Regions from separate parts of the Desulfotomaculum sp. 1211_IL3151 genome, predicted to be linked through region 3. Evidence: riboswitches for the same ligand, from Rfam matches in the RefSeq annotation. Region 3 holds a riboswitch; each other region holds the start of a gene.
The links. Region 3 has a riboswitch for thiamine pyrophosphate ahead of thiD (bifunctional hydroxymethylpyrimidine kinase/phosphomethylpyrimidine kinase). Riboswitches for the same ligand answer to the same signal wherever they lie in the genome.

Region 1: it holds a riboswitch for thiamine pyrophosphate, as region 3 does, so the genes downstream of both, V6C11_RS12470 (HAD-IIA family hydrolase) here and thiD (bifunctional hydroxymethylpyrimidine kinase/phosphomethylpyrimidine kinase) in region 3, are expected to answer to the same signal.
Region 2: it holds a riboswitch for thiamine pyrophosphate, as region 3 does, so the genes downstream of both, thiC (phosphomethylpyrimidine synthase ThiC) here and thiD (bifunctional hydroxymethylpyrimidine kinase/phosphomethylpyrimidine kinase) in region 3, are expected to answer to the same signal.

Annotation. Positions count from the first base shown of each region.
Region 1 covers NZ_JBAIYV010000044.1:62,150-65,425, reverse strand. Annotated here, with positions in the region: gene V6C11_RS12485 (YbaK/EbsC family protein) at 1-52, opposite strand, end outside; gene V6C11_RS12480 (secondary thiamine-phosphate synthase enzyme YjbQ) at 205-606, opposite strand; gene V6C11_RS12475 (2'-5' RNA ligase family protein) at 732-1,268, opposite strand; TPP riboswitch at 1,527-1,624, shown strand; gene V6C11_RS12470 (HAD-IIA family hydrolase) at 1,739-3,004, shown strand; gene V6C11_RS12465 (GyrI-like domain-containing protein) at 3,141-3,276, opposite strand, start outside.
Region 2 covers NZ_JBAIYV010000044.1:36,371-39,646, forward strand. Annotated here, with positions in the region: tRNA gene V6C11_RS12325 (tRNA-Glu) at 21-96, shown strand; tRNA gene V6C11_RS12330 (tRNA-Lys) at 106-181, shown strand; tRNA gene V6C11_RS12335 (tRNA-Glu) at 290-365, shown strand; tRNA gene V6C11_RS12340 (tRNA-Gly) at 469-543, shown strand; gene V6C11_RS12345 (hypothetical protein) at 994-1,089, opposite strand; TPP riboswitch at 1,337-1,436, shown strand; gene thiC (phosphomethylpyrimidine synthase ThiC) at 1,537-2,838, shown strand; gene scfA (six-cysteine ranthipeptide SCIFF) at 2,977-3,120, shown strand.
Region 3 covers NZ_JBAIYV010000027.1:33,834-37,109, reverse strand. Annotated here, with positions in the region: gene thiM (hydroxyethylthiazole kinase) at 1-535, opposite strand, end outside; gene thiD (bifunctional hydroxymethylpyrimidine kinase/phosphomethylpyrimidine kinase) at 578-1,375, opposite strand; TPP riboswitch at 1,479-1,577, opposite strand; gene ftsY (signal recognition particle-docking protein FtsY) at 1,710-2,642, opposite strand; gene smc (chromosome segregation protein SMC) at 2,741-3,276, opposite strand, start outside.

The DNA of each region.
Region 1 (3,276 bases), on a different contig from region 3:
CCACGCCTCCTCCTCTCTGCTGAAAAAACTCCACCACAGCTTGTACAGACATAGTCACTTCAACTCCCGTTTTATTCCTTTAAACTACTATACTAGCAAGGTCTAACTGCGTCAATTTTTGCCGGAATTTACTGGCCTTCTTTTAAAAAAACCAGAAAGGGGTCCGGCCTGCCGTGCTGCGAGCCTGACCCCAAATGCCTTCGGTTAATCCCTTTGTACCTTTACATAAAAGGTCCGCCTCCTAGGGCCATCAAACTCACAGAAATAAATCCCTTGCCATGTCCCCAACAGGAGCTGTCCATCTGCCACCGGAATTGTTTGGGAGGCCCCCAGGGTACTTGCCTTTAAGTGGGCAGCCGAATTCCCTTCGGCGTGACGGTATTGAGGATGCTCCCAAGGGTAGACCTCAGCCAATCGCAGCAACAGATCCCTTACTACATCCGGATCGGCATTTTCGTTAATGGTGATACCAGCTGTCGTATGGGGACAGTAGACCGTCACAACCCCATCCCTAATCTTTTCTTGCTGGATCACTGCTTTAACTTGATTGGTAATATCAATCATTTGGTCACGACTGACGGATTGCGTATGAATTTTATGAAGCATAAAAACATCCCCCTTACGCCACTATTTACCAGGCCGTTTACCAGTTAAAGGCTTTTATATTTCTGTACACTATAATAAGGACTTAATTAAAACAGGGAAAAAATAAGATTAAAAATAATTCTGCCCTACTTTTCCCGTAAATCGATTTGAAACAAATAATTAATCGGATCTAATGATACGATACCGATGGATCGAATCGAAACATCAATGGGGCGAAAAATCTTTAGGATTTGCTCAAGTACACTTGGTATGTGCTCCGTAGGAGTTTCCAGCGAGAGCGTGCAGTGGGGATACCAAGACTGAGGCTTATAATAATCCCACCCTTGCTCTTCAAACTCCTTAAACAACTGGTGAAAATGCCGGTGTATTTGAAATAAACGATCTGTTAGGTTCGGTGTTAAAAAAATAGCCCCTTTATTATGAGGAAAAATACCAATCTGAAGCAGCTTTAAATCAAAGGAATAAACACTGCTACTAAGGGTCTCCAATCGCTTTTTGGCTACTTCCAAATCGAGATCATCATAGATAGCCAATGTAATGTGGGGTCTGCCGTTGGCGCAAGTGAGACACTTGCCCTTTTCCAACCTTTCCAAACTCCTCCAAATACTCGTTATATAAGTCTCCGCTTCCTTATTAAAGTATAGATTTATGGCGTATGTCATTCATTACCTCCGGTTGATCATTGCTTTCTCTTTAATTTCTTGAAAGGACTATGCTTTCTCCTTCTAGGTATAAAAAAATACGCCCACACTTACGATATTTTAACCGTTACGGTGGTACGGCTCATCCTATTAAAGATAGCGGTGAATTTATTAATATAGTAGCATCCGCTCCATCTGGGAAATGGCTGCGGACCCCATCACATCCATAATTTGTCTTTACAAACAATTGATCTATGAATTACAATTTACATAGCATAAATACTTGGCTAGGGGTGCCGAACGGCTGAGAGGAGATAACTCCAACCCTCGAACCTGATGTGGCTAATACCACCGTAGGGAAGCTTACCGTTTTCAGTTGAGAAGCTTACTTTCGGTAAGCTTCTTTTTTGAGCTTTGCCCGCACAAGCTTAGTTAAGCCCCTACTATTCTGATAGGAAGGGGAAAACGAATGATTTATACTACCCAAATGGATGCTGCTAAAAAAGGAGGGGATTTCCCTGTTAGCAGAAAAATTTGATGTTTTCTTATTTGATTTGGATGGCGTTATCTATATCGGCGGTAAACTGCTCCCCGGTGTAAAGGAAACCCTGGTACAACTGCGCAAGCTAAATAAACGTATCTATTTCTTAACCAATGACCCGATCCCCACACGACAGCAATTCGTCGAACGATTACAAAGTCTTGGTCTAGAAGCTCACTTGGACGAGGTAATTTCCAGCGGTTGGACCACAGCCAAAAATCTCAGCTTAATGAATATACGTTCTGTCTATGTATTGGGAAGTGAAGGTCTAAAAACGGAGATCCGGCAGTTTGGAATAGAGCTGGTGGAAAATGGTCCCTGCCAAGCTGTGGTTGTGGGGCATGATGATCAACTTTCCTTCGGTCATATAAGCCAAGCCATTCGGTTGATTAACCTGGGTGCCAACTTTATTGCCACCAACGTCGACGCAACCTTTCCCGGCCCCGAAGGCCCTTGCCCAGGAACCGGTGCCATCGTTCGTGCCATTCAGACCTCCTCTGGTAAACGTCCGCTCGTCATTGGGAAGCCCTATCCCCCAATGTTTCGCACAGTCCTTGATCATCTAGATCCCAAGCTAGGGGTGGCCATGGTAGGGGACAATCCCTATACCGATATCCTAGGGGCTCACCAGCAGGGAATCACGGCGATTTTCTGCTCGGACAAGGCCATCGCTTTCCCTTCCCCTAAGGATTTCCGCCTTCCGGATGCCAGAATCTCAAACCTCAGAGGAATTTTTAACCCTACAATAACGGCTCGTCCCTGGGACAAGCCCACCTATGCCTGGCCAGAAACCGTTGAACCTGCTGTGGCAGCCGTGATTTTTGACGAGACTGACAGGATTCTTTTAATTAAAAGAATGGACTTTAATGTGTGGGGCTTGCCCATCGGACACATCGAACCCGGCGAGACCGTGCAGGAAGCTATTATCCGGGAAGTCAACGAAGAAACCGGCCTACAGGTAACAGTGAGCCGGTTCATCGGAGTTTACTCAGACCCACGGTTCCTCGTGGTGTCTCATCCTTCGGGTAAGGTAAGTCATTACATTACATCCTGTATGGAATGCAAGATCGTTGGGGGGCATTTGAGAGCAGACGGTGTGGAGACTGCGGAGGTTGCCTTCTTTAAGCTGGATAACCTACCGACCAACTGCCTATCCCTACACGGTGAATGGCTAAGGGATTTACTGGGTCGGAACAACACCGTGGCGATAAGATAATGTGGTCCCTATTATGATAGAGGGGTAGAAATTCAACTGTTAAAAACAAAAGGACCGAACAGTTCGATTTTCACTGCTGCCGGTCTTTTTGTAACAAATCATGCTAATTCTTTACCTCTCCTTTAAGGTATTGTTCTTATTTAAGGGGAAACACAATTTTTGTTAAAAGTTCGCTTTCGGGCACATCCATCGGAGAATTATAGTAAAACTCGTAAGCCACTCCCGTGGGTGTATAACCATTTTCATCGATCCACTGCATCATTGCGTTATAA
Region 2 (3,276 bases), on a different contig from region 3:
TCATCTCTCACCTCTAAATTGGCCCCTTGGTCAAGTGGTCTAAGACACCGCCCTTTCACGGCGGTAACACGGGTTCGAATCCCGTAGGGGTCACCACAATAATAGGATCCATTAGCTCAGTTGGTAGAGCACCTGACTTTTAATCAGGGTGTCCCGCGTTCGAGTCGCGGATGGATCACCAGCTGAGAAGCGAGAAGTGAGAGGTTGGAAGTGGGAAAAAAGCATCGGAACGGTGCAATTCTCGGGCATATTTTCTCACCTCCAACTTCTCACCTCTCACATCTCAAACGGCCCCTTGGTCAAGTGGTCTAAGACACCGCCCTTTCACGGCGGTAACACGGGTTCGAATCCCGTAGGGGTCACCACATTTATAAAATCTAAGGCTGATGCCTTTAAGTTAAGACTTGGCTAAGCCAGGTTTTTCTAATGTTTACAGGCTTTTGTTAATTGGATATACTTATAACATAGGCGGATGTAGCTCAATGGTAGAGCATCAGCTTCCCAAGCTGAGGGTTGCGAGTTCGAGTCTCGTCATCCGCTCCAGTAAAATCAAGGCCTCCGAGGATTTACTTAATCCTTTGGAGGCCTTTTTGGTGTCCATTTGGTGACCGACCACCTTCCGTGCACCATTGGTGCCCAACTTAGCATGACCTAGAAGTTCTTGAATTACCTTCATGTCTTCCCCTAATATCGGCAATCTACTAGCAAAGGTATACCTAATGAATAGATTTAACGCAAAAAACAACAACAGCAGATAATGATTATAAAGAAGATGAAGAAGAAGAAGAAACAACAGCAGATGGGTAAAAAACCACCAGCGCCAAGAGCGCTAAAATCCAATGCCATGATATCAACTCCTTTTTACCAATTTATTCAACCAACCCGATTTTGACACAAAATATTCCAGAGATATTGCAAATTGGTGGGTTCGTTAAGGCTTATAGGTATTCGTCTAAGTCAACACGAACAATACTCACAAAACCGTTTTCATATTCATCGGCAACTGAAATTAATATCCGAGGCTTTACGAAATTGGCGATTGTTTTCTACGGAATATAGCAGCCAGCCGGAAGCTGCATCAATGGCCATATCAACAGCCTCTGACAGGGTGTCTCCTTCAGTAACATAACCAGGTAGGTCAGGGCTACAGTATAACCACCTTCTTCACAAGGGTAAAAGCAAGCGGGATAAATTAATTTCAAGAGAGATCGGGCCGCCAACTATGAAGGGTGGGAGTAAGAGCAACCGCAAGAAGTCACCTAAAAATGATAATCGATATAAATGTTCGAAGGACTGAAAGATTGTCTTTACAATTAATCAATAGGTAATTACAATAAATACATGCTAGGGGTGCCTAAGTGGCTGAGAGGAGACCCACTCCAACCCTCGAACCTGATGTGGCTAATACCACCGTAGGGAAGCTTTTAGGTGTTTATTTGAGAAGCTTACTTTCGGGTAAGCTTCTTTTTTTGACTAGAAGCATCATCACGAGCTTGGTTAAGCCCTAAAATGCAAGGAGAGAAAGGAAATGAGAAAATGATTTATTCTACCCAAATGGATGCTGCCAAAAAAGGTTTAATTACAAATCAAATGCGGGCCGTAGCCCAAAAAGAAAATGTGGAGCCGGAAACCTTACGTTCACTTGTGGCTGCTGGCAAGGTCGTTATTCCTGCTAACAAAAATCACACAAATCTTGATTGCGAAGGGGTTGGCCAGGGTCTAAGCACCAAAATTAATGTCAATCTGGGTGTTTCAAAAGATTGTTATGATATTGATCTGGAATTGGAGAAGGCCAGAAGAGCGATAGAGTTAAAAGCTAATGCTATTATGGATTTAAGCTGTTATGGGAAGACACAGGAGTTTAGGCAGAAACTCATTGAGTTGTCGCCTGTTATGATTGGTACAGTACCAATGTATGATGCAGTGGGTATGCTGGATAAGGACTTAAAGGATATTACCGTAGATGAATTCTTTTCGGTTGTAGAAAAGCATGCCGAAGATGGTGTGGATTTCATGACGATTCATTGCGGAATGAATAAGGCAACTGCTGAAAGAGTGAAAAGAAATAAAAGACTAACCAATATTGTTTCCCGTGGTGGATCACTGCTTTTTGCTTGGATGGAACTTAACAATCAAGAGAACCCTTTCTACGAATATTATGACCGACTACTTGATATTTGCGAAAAATACGACATAACTTTAAGTTTAGGGGATGCCTGCCGCCCTGGATCCCTAAAGGACTCAACGGATCCTGCACAAATCGAAGAATTAATTACCCTTGGTGAGTTAACGAAACGAGCCTGGGCCAGAAACGTGCAGGTTATGATAGAGGGTCCGGGACATATGGCATTAAACGAAATTGCCGCTAACGTTTTATTAGAGAAAAAACTGTGCCATGGTGCACCCTTCTATGTTCTAGGGCCCATTGTAACCGACATTGCACCAGGCTATGACCATATTACCAGTGCCATTGGCGGGGCAATAGCTGCTGCCAATGGTGCAGATTTCCTGTGCTTTGTTACTCCTGCCGAACATCTTCGCCTGCCAAATTTGGACGATATGAAAGAAGGTATTGTTGCAGCACGGATTGCGGCACATGCCGCAGATATTGCCAAAGGAATCCCCAATGCACGCAAGTGGGACAATGCAATGAGTGCGGCTCGAGCTGACGTTGATTTTACCCGGATGATTTCCTTAGCCATCGACCCGGCTAAAGCCAGAAAATACAGGGAAGAATCCAAACCTGAGTGTGAGGATACCTGTACCATGTGTGGGAAAATGTGTCCTATGAAAAATATGAAGAAAATATTAAATGGTGATGATATAAGCGTTATATAATGACTCGTCCGGCTTCAATTAGAACGGTCAAATTTTCTTTGGCCGTTGCCTAGGGGTTCCCTACTTAACACCAAGTTTTTCTTGCCTTGGACAATCTAGGTGCCTTATAATTGAATGCGGAAAGGGGATGAGAGACTTATGAAACACATTAAGACCTTAAATAAGAACTCTTTAAAAGCAACTCTAAAAACCGGCGGTTGCGGAGAATGTGCTACTTCTTGCCAATCTGCTTGCAAAACCTCTTGCACGGTAGGCAACCAAGTATGTGCTAAGCAGGCCTAAACATTCAGAGGGATACCGCAAAAAACAACCTTGTCTCCTTGGGATCCTTTTCCCTCTGGGGATAAGGTAATTTTTTTCACTATCTGAATATAAGATTTTAAGGATGGTCGTATAAGAAAAGCGGAGACTCGCGCGATAGGCTCTTGCCTGTGACTT
Region 3 (3,276 bases):
CTCCATCGGAAACCGTATCCACCGCACCTGTAATTGCCACTACACAGCCCAGTCTTTGCGCCAAATTCCGGGCAATTTCCGCAGTATCTCCGCCATCCTGTTCAGAGGCATCCACTCCTTTTGTATTGGCCGAAAGCCCTGCAATAAAGCGAACCTCCGAAAGATTGCCGCGCACCACGGCAACTTTTACTTCGTTAAGAATGCGCGCGGCAGCTTCGTTGCGCAGCTTAGATGCGCCAGCTCCTACGGGATCAAATACCACAGGGATGCCATTTTGGTTGGCACTCTTTCCGGCAATCAGCATTGCCTCTATCGTTCGGCTATTGAGCGTTCCGATATTGAGTACCACGGCGGAAGCAATGGCGGCCATATCACCTGCTTCTTCAACGGCGTCAGCCATGATGGGCGATGCACCAATGGACAGCGTAATATTGGCACAGTCATTTACTGTAACATAATTGGTAATATGATGGACAAGTGGCCTTTGACTGCGCACAAGAGTAAGCAGTTGGGCCATTTCCCTTGTATTTGTCATGTTTATTTCCTCCTATAATTAACCATTTTGTTAATGTTGTGATTAGCGCAAACCATTGCGATAAAGGTCATAGAAGTGATGTGTTGGGCCATTTCCCTTGCCAATCGGCAGGGAATGTTCAATGGCAGTTGTTACATACCGCTTGGCATGTTCCATTGCTTCAGGAACGGAAAGTCCAAGAGCAAGGTTGGACGCAATAGCGGAAGAAAAGGTACAACCCGTGCCATGTGTGTTTTTCGTGTTGATGCGATGTGTTTCATAACGATAAATACGTTCACCGTCATATAAAACATCTACTGCATTGCCAACAGCATGTCCGCCTTTGACAATAATATTTTTACAGCCCATTTCATGAATCCTCTTGGCAGCGGTCTCCATGTCCCCTAGATTGCTAATTTCCATGCGTGAGATCTTTTCTGCTTCCGGAATATTGGGAGTGAGAAAATCCGCGCAGGGGATAATGACCCTGATTAACGTGTTAACTGCATCGGGGTTCATCAATGGATAGCCGTTTTTGGCATACATCACAGGATCAACCACAATATTATTCGGTTTGTAATGATGAAGCCTTTCTGCAACTGCCTCCATGCAGGACGGTGTAGAAAGCATACCGATTTTCACAGCATGTACTTCAATATCCTCGAACACGGCATCAATTTGCTTTTTGATCATATCAGGCGTAACATCCTGTATGTCGATGACACGGCTTGTATTTTCTGCTACCACCGATACGATCACGCTCATGCCAAAAACCCCATGGGCAGAAAATGTTTTGAGATCAGCCTGTATGCCAGCACCGCCGCTGCAATCCGATCCCGCAATACTTAATACGTTTTTCAAATATAAATCCTCCTTGTATAAAATTGAATAACAACCCTAAAATGAATTAGGTATCTAAACAAAAATCGGGTGCAATCCAAATTTCGGAAAGCACCCAATTACATAGTATAACGGATTTGCTTCCCTACGCTGGTCTTAACCAACAGGTTCAAAGGGTCAGGTTTTACCTTCTCAACTCCGAAGAGTCCCCCCGCAAAAAGTAGTATTATTCTTTTATCATTTATTACCTTGATTCAACCTAACGTCATAATTATTGATAATTATTGTATAATAATCAATTGAATATGTCACTCAAAACTTTCGGTTTCGTCGCCAGGCGTTTTAAAATAATTTGTTATGATTCGTCTTCCTTCGATTTTCCGTATAGGGCATCGATAAAATCCTTCGGGTTAAAGGGACGCAAATCGTCCATGCGTTCGCCAATGCCAATGAGCTTAACTGGAATGGCCATTTCTGTTACGATGGAGGTTACCACCCCACCCTTAGCTGTACCATCTAATTTGGTTAAAGCAATACCAGTTACATTCACCGCTTCGCTAAAAACTTTAACTTGACTGAGGGCATTTTGGCCCGTGGTGGCATCCAGCACCAACAGTACCTCATGGGGTGCCCCGGGCATTTCCCGTGAAGTTATTTTGTGAACCTTTCTTAATTCCTCCATCAAGTTGCTTTTATTATGCAAACGACCAGCGGTATCAATTAAAAGAATATCTGCTTTACGGGAACGGGCAGCATGCACAGCATCATAGGCCACAGCCCCTGGATCGGAACCCTCCTGATGCTTGATCAGTTCCACCCCTACTCTTTCAGCCCATATCTCAAGTTGGTCAATGGCTGCGGCCCGGAAGGTATCTCCCGCTGCCAGCATGACCTTTTTACCCTGTTCCTTGTAATTATGGGCCATTTTCCCAATGGTAGTGGTTTTGCCTACACCATTTACCCCCACCACCATGATCACCGTGGGGCCGTCCTCACTTAGCTTAATGGGGGTCATTTTCTCACCCATTAAATATTCCAATTCCTCCTGGAATATATCTTTTAAACGAGAAGCCTCCTGAACATTTCTGGCCTTGACACCTTTACGCACTCGTTCTACCAGCATCATGGCTGTATTGACCCCGACATCGGCCTGGATCAAAACCTCTTCTAACTCTTCATATAAATCTTCATCGATACCCTTACGACCAGTAACCACCTGATCAATTTTTTCAATAAAGCTATGGCGGGTTTTGCTTAAGCTTTCTTTTAGCCTGTTAAAAAAGCCCACTGTTAAACCTCCAGTTCAAACCTCAATATTTTGGCCAGAGCCTGTCCCTAATATAATGCCTGCTATCGAACCATGTCAACCTTACCCAGGTCCGTGTATTAGGCTAACTTCTTCTTTCCCTTGGCCTCATCCAAGGACATGGAAAGTAATTTAGTCACTCCCGTTTCGTCCATCGTTACGCCATAAAGAGCATCTGCTTTTTCCATTGTCCCTTTACGGTGGCTAATCACAATAAATTGAACTTCATCCGAGGTACGGCAGAGGTACTCAGCAAACCGATGTACATTGGCTTCATCCAAAGATGCTTCTATCTCATCCAGCACACAAAAGGGACTGGGTTTAAACTTTAATATTGCAAAAAGCAAAGCAATGGCTGTTAAAGCCCTCTCTCCTCCGGATAGCAAGGATAGGCTTTGGTTCTTTTTGCCAGGCGGCTGGGCAGTAATTTCGATGCCACAGGATAGAGTATCCCCTTCGGTAAGATTCATGCTGGCACCACCACCGCCGAATAATTGCTCAAATATCCGTGCAAAATTTTGATTGATTATCTTAAAGGCTGTTTCAAATTGACTGGACATCAACCGATTAAGTTCATCGATTAGCTGATCCAGGGAATTTCTGCTCTCTTCTAAAT